Regions from separate parts of the Bradyrhizobium sp. AUGA SZCCT0160 genome, predicted to be linked through region 2. Evidence: predicted binding sites of a transcription regulator. Region 2 holds the regulator's gene; each other region holds the start of a gene.
What was found. The regulator LexA, encoded in region 2, represses DNA repair genes until DNA is damaged. The targets are predictions, from matches to a motif close to TGTTCNNNNTGTGTTCNG.
Positions count from the first base shown of each region.

Region 1: the regulator LexA is predicted to act here: its motif matches at 1,884-1,901, upstream of JQ558_RS09320 (single-stranded DNA-binding protein).
Region 3: the regulator LexA is predicted to act here: its motif matches at 1,534-1,551, upstream of JQ558_RS06580 (helicase-related protein).
Region 4: the regulator LexA is predicted to act here: its motif matches at 1,468-1,485, upstream of JQ558_RS09790 (DNA recombination protein RmuC).

Region 1 is NZ_JAFCMD010000004.1:250,460-253,573, forward strand. Features, by position in the region: gene gyrA (DNA gyrase subunit A) at 1-331, opposite strand, end outside; gene JQ558_RS09315 (DUF2306 domain-containing protein) at 543-941, opposite strand; gene JQ558_RS09320 (single-stranded DNA-binding protein) at 1,199-1,690, opposite strand; gene JQ558_RS09325 (outer membrane protein) at 2,166-2,933, shown strand.
Region 2 is NZ_JAFCMD010000006.1:3,089-6,202, forward strand. Features, by position in the region: gene glp (gephyrin-like molybdotransferase Glp) at 9-1,220, shown strand; gene lexA (transcriptional repressor LexA) at 1,434-2,141, shown strand; gene JQ558_RS11770 (hypothetical protein) at 2,370-2,609, shown strand; gene JQ558_RS11775 (hypothetical protein) at 2,749-3,114, shown strand, end outside.
Region 3 is NZ_JAFCMD010000003.1:84,478-87,591, reverse strand. Features, by position in the region: gene JQ558_RS06580 (helicase-related protein) at 1-1,442, opposite strand, end outside; gene JQ558_RS06575 (DUF3108 domain-containing protein) at 1,906-2,721, opposite strand; gene rpmB (50S ribosomal protein L28) at 3,113-3,114, shown strand, end outside.
Region 4 is NZ_JAFCMD010000004.1:343,772-346,885, forward strand. Features, by position in the region: gene fmt (methionyl-tRNA formyltransferase) at 1-635, opposite strand, end outside; gene def (peptide deformylase) at 817-1,344, opposite strand; gene JQ558_RS09790 (DNA recombination protein RmuC) at 1,515-2,723, shown strand; gene JQ558_RS09795 (GIY-YIG nuclease family protein) at 2,913-3,114, opposite strand, start outside.

The DNA.
Region 1 (3,114 bases), on a different contig from region 2:
GCACGCGCATGGAGAATTCCTGCGCCATCCGGACCATCGCGTCGTAAATCGACTGGTCGCCGTGCGGATGATATTTACCGATCACGTCACCGACGACGCGCGCGGATTTGACGTACTTCTTGTCCGGCGTGTGCCCCTGCTCGTACATCGAATATAGAATGCGGCGATGCACGGGCTTGAGGCCGTCGCGGGCATCCGGCAGCGCACGCGCCACGATCACGCTCATGGCGTAATCGAGGTAGGAGCGCTTCATCTCGTCCAGAATGGAAACGGGACGAATATCGGAAGGCACCGGCGGCTCGCCGGGCTTGTTCTCATCGTTGTCAGACAAAGGGGGAAATCCGGGTCAGTTCTAGGCTGGGAATCATATAGCGTATCGGGGGGCTTTTAACCACCCCGGGGCGCTCCCGGCCAGCTGTTTTTCCCTTCGTTTTTTCATGGACTTACCGGGCAATCGCCGGGTTCCGGAGCGCCCGTCATGGAGAGGCGAATAGCGAATGGCGAATAGCGAATGGAACCCCTATTCGCCATTCGCTAATCCGTCACTGCCCGAACACCACCGCATGCATGATCCGCCCGGGGACGAAGGTGAACAGCCCCGCAACGACCAGCGCGCCGGCAAAGATCGAGATCATCGTGATCTTGTGGCCGCGGACCTTGTGCCGGCGCGCGTACCACACGCCGAGCACCAGCATGACCGGCGTGAAGATCGAGAGCAGATGGATCGGGCTCCAGGGACCCAGCAGCCTGATCTCGTGGATCCAGAACGAGGAGATCGCGACCACGGCCATCAGGCCAACCCAGATCCAGCCCAGCGTCCGGTGCGGCAGCGTTCCCTTCGGGGCCGCGAACTGGACGACGCCCAGCGCGAACGCTGCCATGGCCGCAAAGGCATGAAGCGGGATCGCGGGAGCGGCATCCAGCAACGGCGCGAGGCTCATGACGGACGCTCCCCAAGGCTCCATCCCGCGGCCGCCGGCTCGACGGCATCACGCGCGGCGGAAAACGCTAAACTGATCTCTTAATGTAAATATCCTTTACATCGGCGGGAGTCAAAGTGCTGCGGCGCACAACGACACATAGCTGAATCAAACTGTTGGGTCAGCTTCTCAAGAATAAACACCAGCCAACCGAGCTTGCTCGAGCCGCCGATTTTTCGGCGGCTCACAAGCTCCGGTCAGGCCTGAACGGTGCCCGATCAGAACGGGATGTCGTCGTCCATGTCGTTGTTGCGTCCGGCGCCGGCTGCAACCGCGCGCCGCGGCGCGGAAGTGGCCTGGCCGCCGCCAAAATCGCCGCTGGAATCGTCGGAGCCAAAGCTGCCGCCCGCGCCGCCGGAGCGGCCGTCGAGCATGGTCAGGGTCGAATTGAAGCCCTGCAGCACCACTTCGGTCGAGTATTTCTCGACCCCGCTCTGGTCGGTCCATTTGCGGGTCTGCAGCGCGCCCTCGATGTAAACCTTGGCGCCCTTCTTCAGGTACTGCTCGGCGACCTTGCAGAGCCCTTCATTGAAGATCACCACGCGGTGCCACTCGGTCTTTTCCTTGCGCTCGCCGGTGCCCTTGTCGCGCCAGGTTTCCGAGGTCGCGATGCTCAGATTGGCGATCGGCCGCCCGTCCTGTGTCCGCCGGATTTCCGGATCCTTGCCGAGGTTTCCGACCAGGATCACCTTGTTCACGCTTCCCGCCATCGTCGCTCTCCACTCAAAATCGGTACCAAAAACTGCTGCGCCACCGCTGCAATCGGCCGGCACGGGCCGCCCGATTAGCCGCCTCATCCGCATCAGGGACATTTGAGACGACCCTATACGCCCGATGGCCGCCCCGACTTAGCGATCCCTCGGCAAAGCAGCGGTTATCCACATATAGCATTGCCCGCAGCATTGTTCCAGTTTTGTTCTACGCAACCTCAGGTCATCCACACCCGACCGGTATTCCGGTATTTGCTCCGTGCCGGGAAGCCGCGCGGAGCCGGAGCTGCATGGCGGATATTCTAAACAAATCATTACCTTGAAGGTCTGCACTTCGCCCGCGAGTGTTGCATTTCGGAGACGGCATTTCCGGTTGAATTGGCGTATGGCTTGTCCAGCGGCGCGGCGCTCGCGTCTTGGACAAAAACGCTTCGGGACCAACGGGAAGCGGACAAAGGACTGGGGACTATTTGAAATGAAGAAGTTTTTGCTTGGTACTGTTGCTCTCGTTGCCTTTGCGGCTCCCGCCGCTGCGGCTGATCTCGCTGCGCGTCCTTACACCAAGGCCCCCCCGATGATCGCGGCAGTCTATGACTGGAGCGGTTTCTACATCGGCGCCAACGGTGGTTGGGGTTCGAGCCGCAAGTGCTGGGACGCAGTGACCGCGGCTGGCGCATTCATTGCCAACGAAGGTTGCCATGACGCGACCGGCGGCACGGCCGGTGGTCAGATTGGTTATCGCTGGCAGGCGGGCACCTGGGTGTTCGGCGTTGAAGGACAGGGCAACTGGGCCGACTTCCGCGGCAGCAATGTGAGCCTCTTCGTCCCCGCCACGAACATCCGCTCGAAGATCGACGCATTTGGCACGTTCACCGGTCAGGTCGGCTGGGCCGCCAACAACGTGCTGTTCTACGTCAAGGGCGGTGCGGCCGTGACCGCGGATCGCTTCGACATCAGGAGCAATGTCGCCAACGTTGTGGGTGCCACGACCGGTGACGATACCCGCTGGGGTGGCGTGGTCGGTGTCGGCCTCGAATATGGTTTCGCGCCGAACTGGTCGGCCGGCATCGAATACAATCACATGTTCATGCAGGATCGTACCCATACCTTTGTGAGCAACGGCGCTGTCGCTGCCATCGGCCCGGCCGGCGTAACGTTCAACGAGCGCATCCGTCAGGACGTCGATCTCGTCACCGTCCGCGTCAACTATCGCTGGGGTGGCCCGGTGATCGCGAAGTATTGAGCTTCGCTGCATCAGACGATTTCAAAAGGCCGGCCTCGCGCCGGCCTTTTTCTTTTGGTTGCGGTTTTATTCGCGGCGACGACGTCATCCTGCCCGCGGTTCCGCTGCCATCTGCTGCCATTGCAGTTCCCTGGCACTCCTTGCAAAACAAACCGTTGATGGCTTGCTGCGAGCACTGGAA
Region 2 (3,114 bases):
GTGTTGCCGTGGCCCTGATGCCGGTCGTTGATGCACTGACCGCGATCCTTGCGGGCGCCGATCCCCTGGCGGAAGAAATGGCCGCACTCGACACCGCCTGGCATCGCGTCCTCGCGCGCGACCTTGCCGCAAAGCGCACGCAGCCGCCGCGGGCGATGTCGGCGATGGACGGCTATGCGGTGCGATCGGCCGATGCCGCCGACCTCTCCGCGCGGCTGAAGGTGATCGGCGAAGTCGCGGCGGGCCGCCCGTTCGAACGCAAGGTGGGCCCGGGCGAAGCGGTCAGGATTTTTACCGGCGGGGTGATCCCTGATGGCGCCGACGCCGTCATCATCCAGGAAGACACGGCCGCCAGCGGCGACCACATCACGATCACGGAAGTTGCAAGACCGGGACGGCATATCCGCGCCGCCGGCGCCGATTTCCGCGAGGGCGATGTGCTGCTCACCAAAGGAAGCCGCCTCACCGAACGCGATCTGTCGCTCGCTGCCGGCATGAACTATCCGGAACTTGCCGTGATCAGCCGCCCCAAGGTGGCGGTGCTCGCCACCGGCGACGAGCTGGTGATGCCGGGCTCGATCCCGGGCCCCGGCCAGATCGTCTACTCCAACGGCTACGCGCTGCGCGCGCTGGCGCGGGCCGAGGGCGCCGAGACCATCGATTTCGGCATCGCCGCCGACACGGTCGAGGCGACCACCGACGGCATCCGCCGCGCCCGCGCATCGGGCGCCGACATCCTGATCACGATGGGCGGCGCCTCGGTCGGCGACCACGACCTCGTCAAGCGCTCGCTGGAGGCCGAGGGCGTCGCGATGGCGTTCTGGCGCATCGCGATGCGGCCGGGCAAGCCGATGATGCACGGGCGCCTCGGGGCGATGCGGGTGATCGGCCTGCCCGGCAATCCGGTCTCGTCCTATGTCTGCGGTTTCCTGTTTCTGGTGCCGCTGATTCGCGCGCTGTCGGGCCGAAAAACCATCCATCACGCGCGTGAGACCGCCCTGCTCGGCCGCGATCTTCCCGCCAACGACCAGCGCGAAGACTATCTTCGCGCACGGCTTGAGCAGCGCGAAGACGGCGCGTTGATCGCGGTGCCGGTGAGCCACCAGGATTCGTCGCTGCTTGGGAATCTCGCTGCGGCACGGGCGCTTTTGATACGTCCGCCGTTTGCGCCGGCGGTGCCTGAAGGCACGCCATGCGAGTTCCTGCGCCTGCCGGAATGACGCGTCCGGGCGGCCTGTTCGAGTGAACTCGGCGCGCGTTCACCTGAAATTAAGTGGTTGCGGAACATGTATCGAACATATAGTGTCCGTTCATGATTTGTTTCGAGAGCTAGTGTCTACAAATGGGAGTTTTGGACTTCCGAATTTGAGACCGCGGCCTCTGCAAGCTGAACGACCACGAATTACGACGCGCCAACCGGGGGATTGCTCGAGATGCTTACGCGCAAACAGTATGAACTTCTGCGTTTCATCAACGAACGGCTCAAGGAAGCCGGCGTGCCGCCCTCCTTCGACGAAATGAAGGATGCGCTCGACCTCCGCTCCAAATCCGGCATCCACCGCCTCATCACCGCCCTGGAAGAGCGCGGCTTCATCCGCCGCCTGCCCAACCGTGCCCGCGCCATCGAAGTCATCAAGCTGCCCGAGCTTGCGGGCGCCGGTAACGGCAACGGCCGCCGCGGCTTCACCCCGAGCGTCATCGAAGGCACGCTCGGCAAGGTCCGCGCCGCCAGCGCGCCCGCCGAGGACGATGGCAACCGTCCGGTCGCCGTTCCCGTCATGGGCCGGATCGCCGCCGGCACGCCGATCGAGGCGCTGCAGACCCGCAGCCACACCATCAGCGTACCGCCGGACATGCTCGGCTCCGGCGAACATTACGCGCTCGAAGTCCGCGGCGATTCCATGGTGGACGCCGGCATTCTCGACGGCGACATGGCGCTGATCCAGCGCAACGAGACCGCCGACACCGGCGATATCGTGGTGGCGCTGATCGACGAGGAGGAAGCCACCCTGAAACGCTTCCGCCGCCGCGGCGCCTCGATCGCGCTGGAGCCCGCCAACACCTCCTATGAAGTCCGCATCCTGCCTCCGAACCGGGTCCGGATTCAGGGCAAGCTGATCGGGCTGTACCGGAAGTACTGAGCGCGGCCCGCGCCAGATGCAAGCCGCGTTCGGCACCGCAAAAAAGCCCCGGCCATCGACCGGGGCTTTTCGTTGCCTGCAAGTTGGGACAGCCTTAACCGTCGCGGTGCGCTTGCATACGTCCCACAATTGCCCAGAACGCAGCAAAAACTGGCGGCGTGAGCGCGCTGTTTGGTTTGAGGCGCGCTCGAAAGCGTGCGAACGGGGGGACGCGACGTGGTCAGCAATATGATCACCAAGATCACCTGGCAGCGGGCGGGCCTAGTGACCGAGCCGGGCCGCTACATGCTCCGGTTCGGCTGGCTGACAGTGACGGCGGAAGATCTCGCGATCTGGCAGCAATTTCCGGAGGCCGCGTTCACGCTGGTCGCGCTACCCGGGATTGCCGACGACGGACGGGAGCAATTCCATCTCGGCGCCTTCGAACTTCCGCTGCCGCCGATGCCTGAAAATCCGCAGCCGCCGTAGCGCGTTTGTGATCGGTTGCGCCGGCCTTTCCGTCGCACAAATGTCCAGAACAGGAATAGACTTTGCTCAAGTCCACTCTGATAGAGGCCAGCGCCTCGAGGGAGGCACGGGTCTCTATCTCTTACGAGGGAGCGATCCGATGTGTGACTATAGTTTGCACGCGATGGCAACGCGTCCTGCTGAGGTCGGCGAGACATTGATATCGACCACCTTCCGCGGCACCTCGACCCGCGGCTTTGCCAGCGAACGCGACCCTGCAGTCGCGGTCTGCATGCTGCCCGGGACCGAACTGGCCTTCGCGCAAGACGTCAAATACGACAATCGCTGGATCTGGACGCGGACGATCGGTTTTCGCGTCGGCAAGTTCAACACCATTGATCCGCACATCAAGGAACGTCATCACGACGCGATCGAGTTTCCGGACGGGAGCCATGTGCTGGTGACGCAGCTTTGCGAGGGTCAGCGCGTCACCGTGCTGCAATTGCCGGTGGTGCATCCGATTCCC
Region 3 (3,114 bases), on a different contig from region 2:
CGGTCAACGAAACGCTCCGTTAGCCGTTCATGCAGCGCATCGGACAATTTATTTTCGACCTCGCGCGTGATCCCCTGCCAGTGATCGGGGTCACCCAGCCAGTCCGGCCGGTTGGCGACGAAGGTCCAGGTGCGAATTTGCGCGATCCGGCCCGACAGCGTGTCGATATCGCCGGTGACGCGGTCGGCCTGGTCGACCTGGGCGGCGAACCATTCGTCGGGAATCCGGCCCTTTTTCATCAGGAATCCGTACAGCGTGGTTACCAATTCCGCATGGGCGGCCGGCGCCAGGCGCCGGTAATCCGGGATCTGGCAGGCGTCCCACAGCCGTTCCACGGCCGCCGGCCCATGGGCCATTTCCCGCACATCGCCGTCGCGGGCCGCATGATCGAGCACGCGCAAATCCTCGGCAATCGGCGCGCGGGTCAGCACTTCGTGCTGCGGCGAGAGCGCCAGCGAGACCTGCAGGCTGCCGAGCGAGGCGAAATCCAGCTTGGAATTGCGCCACTGCAGCATTTTGACGCTATCAAAAGTGTGGTTCTGCAGCGCGTTCACCAGTTCCGGCTCGAACGGCGCGCAGCGGCCCGTGGTGCCGAAGGTGCCATTGCGCGTGGCGCGGCCGGCGCGGCCCGCGATCTGCGCAAACTCGGACGGATTCAGGCGGCGGAACTGGTAGCCGTCGTATTTGCGGTCGGAGGCGAACGCGACGTGATCGACGTCGAGGTTGAGGCCCATCCCCACCGCGTCGGTCGCGACGAGATAATCGACGTCGCCGTTCTGGAACATCTCGACCTGCGCATTGCGCGTGCGCGGTGACAGCGAGCCCAGCACCACTGCCGCGCCGCCATGCTGGCGGCGGATCAATTCGGCGATGGCGTAGACTTCATCGGCCGAGAACGCGACGATCGCGGTGCGCCGCGGTTGGCGCGTGATCTTGCGGTCGCCGGCGAATTCGAGCTGCGACAATCTGGGCCGCGTGACGATCGACGCGCCCGGCAGCAGCCGCTCGATGATGGGCCGCATCGTCGCGGCGCCCAGCAGCAGCGTCTCGTCGCGGCCGCGGCGGTGCAGGATGCGATCGGTGAACACATGCCCGCGTTCGAGATCCGCCGCGATCTGGATTTCATCGACCGCGAGGAACGACACGTCGATGTCGCGCGGCATCGCTTCCACCGTCGACACCCAGTAGCGCGGGTTCTTCGGCTTGATCTTCTCCTCGCCGGTGATCAGCGCGACGGCCTCAGTGCCCGCGCGCGCGGCGATCTTGTTGTAGACCTCGCGCGCGAGCAGCCGCAGCGGCAGGCCGATGATCCCGGACGAATGCCCCAGCATCCGCTCGATCGCCAGATGCGTCTTGCCGGTGTTGGTCGGCCCCAGCACCGCGGTAACGCCGGCGCCGGGAGCGCGTTCATGTCCAAACGTGGACGAGTAGGAGAAAGCCATAATTTGCAGGTGTTTCTTTGATTCTCAGCGGCGCCGCACGGTTTGTTATGTGTGTCACTTTGCGACGGTGATGCGGTCGCGGCTTAAGCTCTGGAACGAGTCTAGAACGAATCGCGAAGGAATCGCTGACTCTTACTTAAACTGGCTTCGTTCACCGCAACATCCAGCGTTAGCGCTCATGATGCGGCACTAGATCAAGTTTGCCGGGGCTCCACAAGGCGGTGATTTCAGGTGAGTTTCCTTAAAATTGAGAGCGCTCGGAGTCGAATCAGAAGCGCGGAAGAGTCAATGGGATTCATCTTCATGAGTTGCATCGATCGCGCCGCGAGCGACAGTGCGCTCCCTCCCCCCTTGCGGGGGAGGGCGGGGGAGAGGGGTAGCCACAAGCGAGACTGCCCGTGAGAACCCCTCTCCCCGACCCTCCCCCGCAAGGGGGGAGGGAGCGATAGAGCGCGTTGCTATATCACTGCGTCTTCGCCACCCTTGGCGGCGCGGCTGTGGTGACAAAACTGGTGGCTTCCAGCATCGCGGGGCCGAACGGGGTCGGGATCGTCATGCGGAATGGAACCAGGATCCGGGTGCCCGCGATCGGCACGAAGGCGATCTCGATGTTGCGCTGGGCGGCGAGGTGCTTGATCACGGGACGATCGGGGATATAGCCCGCGATCGGCGTGAAATAGACCGCGCAGACCACGGCCGGCCCATGATAGCCGCGCTCGGCTTTCACCGTTTCGATGCGCTTGTAATCGAGCTTGAGGTCATAGCGCAGCCGGCCGTCGAAGATGCCGGTGCCGGTGCGGCAGGCCTCCGGCGACAGCGGATCGCCGGTTCCAGGCACGCGGATCATCGCGCCTGTCATCGGATCGAGCACGTTTTTCCGATGCGCTTCGGTCACGACGATGCGGTCGGGATCGACAGGCGGTTCCGGATCGATGGTAAAATCCTTCACGCCCCCGTTCGCGATCGAAAGGCGGATGGTCTCGGATTTCTTCGAACTCGTGGTGGTCGCGGTATAGGCGTTGGCGACCAGCGCGCCACCCACGACGCGGCCCTGCGAGGCGCCGGAACCCTTGCCGCCCGAAAACGCCTGCAGCAAGCCGGTGGAACCGCCCTGCGCGGAGGCGGAAAACGCATCATCGCCGATTTCGATGGTCCAGGTGCCCTTGCCGACCGGAATGCCCGCCAGCGACGCCTCGTAATGGGCATCGAGCCGGCCCTGCGCGGAGGCTTCCAGCGGTGCCAGCCACAGCAGCGCGCCGGCCGCAAGACTGCCCAACAGGCCGAAACGATGCGAAATAGCACGTGTGGTCACGTAACTGACGGTCCTGCTGGCGCGAGCTCTTGTTTATGTAATCAGAAATATCCGGCAATCAACGCGTGGCGGTCCCTTGCGGTGGCTCAATCCGCGGGGAACAGAGATGTCGGCGGGGATTGCGCCCTTTATATGGTCCTAACGTCTTGATATCCTTAAACCCTTGTAATGGCTTCCAAACCGGCAATGCCGCCTTCCCGGGAGTACGCAAAATCTTAAGCGAAACCCCGCAAAACCTTGACGCCTAGGGCCTGTCGCCCTATACGTCCGCGGTTCCTGAAAATGGACATGATTTTGGACCCCCGCGCGGCGCCATGATGCGCTGCCAGGTTGCGGGGATGGAAGAGGATTTTGTGCGAT
Region 4 (3,114 bases), on a different contig from region 2:
CGCGCCTCGGCCTTCTCGATCTTGGCAGCGTAGGTGACGCCATCGGCGCTTTGCTTGCTCAATTGAAGACCGCCGCGTTCCAGCCCGCCCATCGCGCGCACCATCAGATCGGCCCCCAACGGGGCCAGCGCATCGTGCAGATCGGCGGCGGTCATGGTGTCCGATATGGGCAGGCGCTCGGCCATCGCGACGTCGCCGGTATCGAGGCCGACGTCCATCTTCATCACCATCACACCGGACTCGGCATCGCCTGCCATGATGGCACGATTGATTGGGGCTGCGCCGCGCCAGCGCGGCAGCAACGAGCCGTGCAGGTTGAAACAGCCGAGCGGCGGCGCATCCAGGATCGCCTGCGGCAGGATCATGCCATAGGCGACGACCACGGCGGCATCCGCATTGTGCGCGCGAAACGCTTCGAGCGCGTCCGGCGTCTTCAATGTGGTCGGCGTCAGCACGGGTATGCCGAGCCGCCGCGCTTCCTGCTCCACAGGTGTCGGCTGCAGCTTCATGCCACGCCCGGCCGGCTTCGGCGCGCGGGTATAGACGGCCGCGATCTCATGGCCATGGGCCACGAGTTCCAGCAGCGTCGGCACCGCGAAATCGGGCGTGCCCATGAAGATCAAGCGGAGAGGCATGATGCGAAGAAAATCCTTTGGACCCGGCATCTAGATAACGAGCGTCATCCTGAGGTGCGAGCCCTTGCGAGCCTCGAAGGATGCGCAGGAAAGAAAGAATGTCGCTTGCGTCTGCCGTCGCCCTTCGAGGCTGCGACGCCAAGAGGCGCCTTCGCACCTCAGGGTGACGGCGCGGTGGATCCTACTCCGCCGCCCTCTTCGCGGCCTTGGTAAACTTCTTCAGCACACGGTCGCGCTTCAGCTTGGACAAATAATCCACGAACAGCACGCCATTGAGGTGATCGATTTCGTGCTGGATGCAGGTGGCGAACAGGCCGTCGGCATCTTCCTCGTGCACCTTGCCGTCCAGATCGGTGAAGCGCACGCGGACCTGCGCCGGCCGTTCCACCGCCTCGTAATATTCGGGGATCGAGAGACAGCCCTCCTCGTAGACCGACAGCTCTTCGGACGAGGAGATGATCTCCGGATTGATAAAGACCCGCGGCTGCGGCTTGGTCTCGCCGTCCTCGGTCTTCTTGGCCAGATCCATGGTGATCAGCCGCAGCGGCTGCGCGACCTGGATCGCGGCGAGGCCAATGCCGGGCGCGTCGTACATGGTCTCGAACATGTCGTCGGCCAGCTTGCGGATCTCCGCCGTCACCTTCTCGACGGGTTTGGAGACGAGCCGCAACTGCTTGTCCGGCAGGATGATGATTTCTCGGATTGCCATGATGGGGCGATTTAAGCTGCTGATTTGCCGCGGTCAATGCGCGTCGGAACCGGGTAAGGCGGCCTTAACCATGATTTTTAAGACCGCGTTAACCACGAAAATTAAGGGGTCATCTACCATAAATGTTCCCTCTTCGTTCGTGCTAACCCGCGAATCGGCTACAAGCAGCCATGAACGAGATTCTTTTTGTCATCGGCGACCTGCCGATTCGTGCCCTCGACGCGCTGATCGGCTTTGGCGCGCTGGCGCTAATCCTGTTGCTCACCATTGCCATCGTCATCGCCCGGTCGGGCCGCCGCGGCGCGGAACTCGCGATGGCGCAGGCGATCCGGGCCGACGAGCTCGAGGAACGCCTGAGCGAAATGCTGCGGGCGCAGAGCGAATCCACCGGCCGGGTCGATGCGATGGGACAGGCGCTGGCCGGCCGTCAGGCCGAGATGGCCCGCGCCGTCAACGAGCGGCTGGATTCGGTGACCCACCGGGTCGGCCAGTCGATGGAAGCGACCACGCGCAACACCATGGACAGTTTGCGCGCGCTGCATGAGCGGCTCGGCATTATCGACAATGCGCATAAAAATCTCACCGACCTGACCTCGCAAGTCACCACGCTGCGCGACGTGCTCGCCAACAAGCAGTCGCGCGGCGCGTTCGGCCAGGCGCGGATGGAGGCGATCGTCCAGGACGGCATGCCGACGGGTTCCTACGAGTTCCAGTACACGCTCTCATCAGGCAAGCGGCCGGATTGCGTGGTGTTCCTGCCCGACCAGCGCCCGCTCTGCATCGATGCGAAATTTCCGCTGGAGGCGATGACCGCGCTGCACGACGCGCGCACCGACGAGGAAAAGAAATACGCTACAGGGCGACTGCGCGCCGACGTGATGAAGCATGTCAACGACATCGCCGAGAAGTATCTGATATCAGGCGAGACCCAGGACACCGCGCTGATGTTCGTGCCGTCGGAATCGGTCTATGCGGAAATTCACGATGGGTTCGACGACGTGATCCAGAAGGCCTACCGCGCCCGCGTCGTGCTGGTGTCGCCGTCGCTGTTGATGCTGGCAATCCAGGTGATGCAGCAGATCCTGAAAGATGCGCGGATGCGCGATGCTGCCGACCAGATCCGCACCGAGGTGCTTAATTTGGGCGACGATCTCGGCCGCCTGCGCGACCGCGTGCTGAAACTGCAAAAGCATTTTGGCGATGTGAATGAGGACGTCCGCCAGATCCTGATCTCCGCCGACAAGATCGAAAAGCGGGCGGGGCGGATCGAGGAACTGGATTTCAGCAAGTCCGAGCCGCCGCCCGAGGCTCCGCGCATCGTCAAATCTGGCGCACCAGAGCTGTTCCCGCTGGCGCGCAAGCTGCAGGCGGGGGAGTAGAGGCCCAGGCGCTACGCAAGCGGTGTCATCGCCCGGCTTGACCGGGCGACCCAGTACGCCGCGGCCTCTCGATCTAGCTCAAACACCTCTGGGATACTGGGTCCCCCGCTTTTGCGGAGGACGACAATGATTTTTGTTCGTCCTTCTGGGACCCGCCGCCATCAGAGCCATCTCGTCGAAAGCGCTGACCTATCCTCCTCCTGCGGCGATCTCCGGATAAAGATCAATCCAGTTCGGATTGTCCTTTTCGATCAGCGCAATCTTCCAAGCCCGCGGCCATTTCTTCAGCCGTTTCTCACGCTGAATGGCAACCTCTACTTCGTCGACGCATTCGAAGTACACCAGACGACTCACGCCGTAATCTTTAGTGAAGCCTTCCACCGCACCTGAC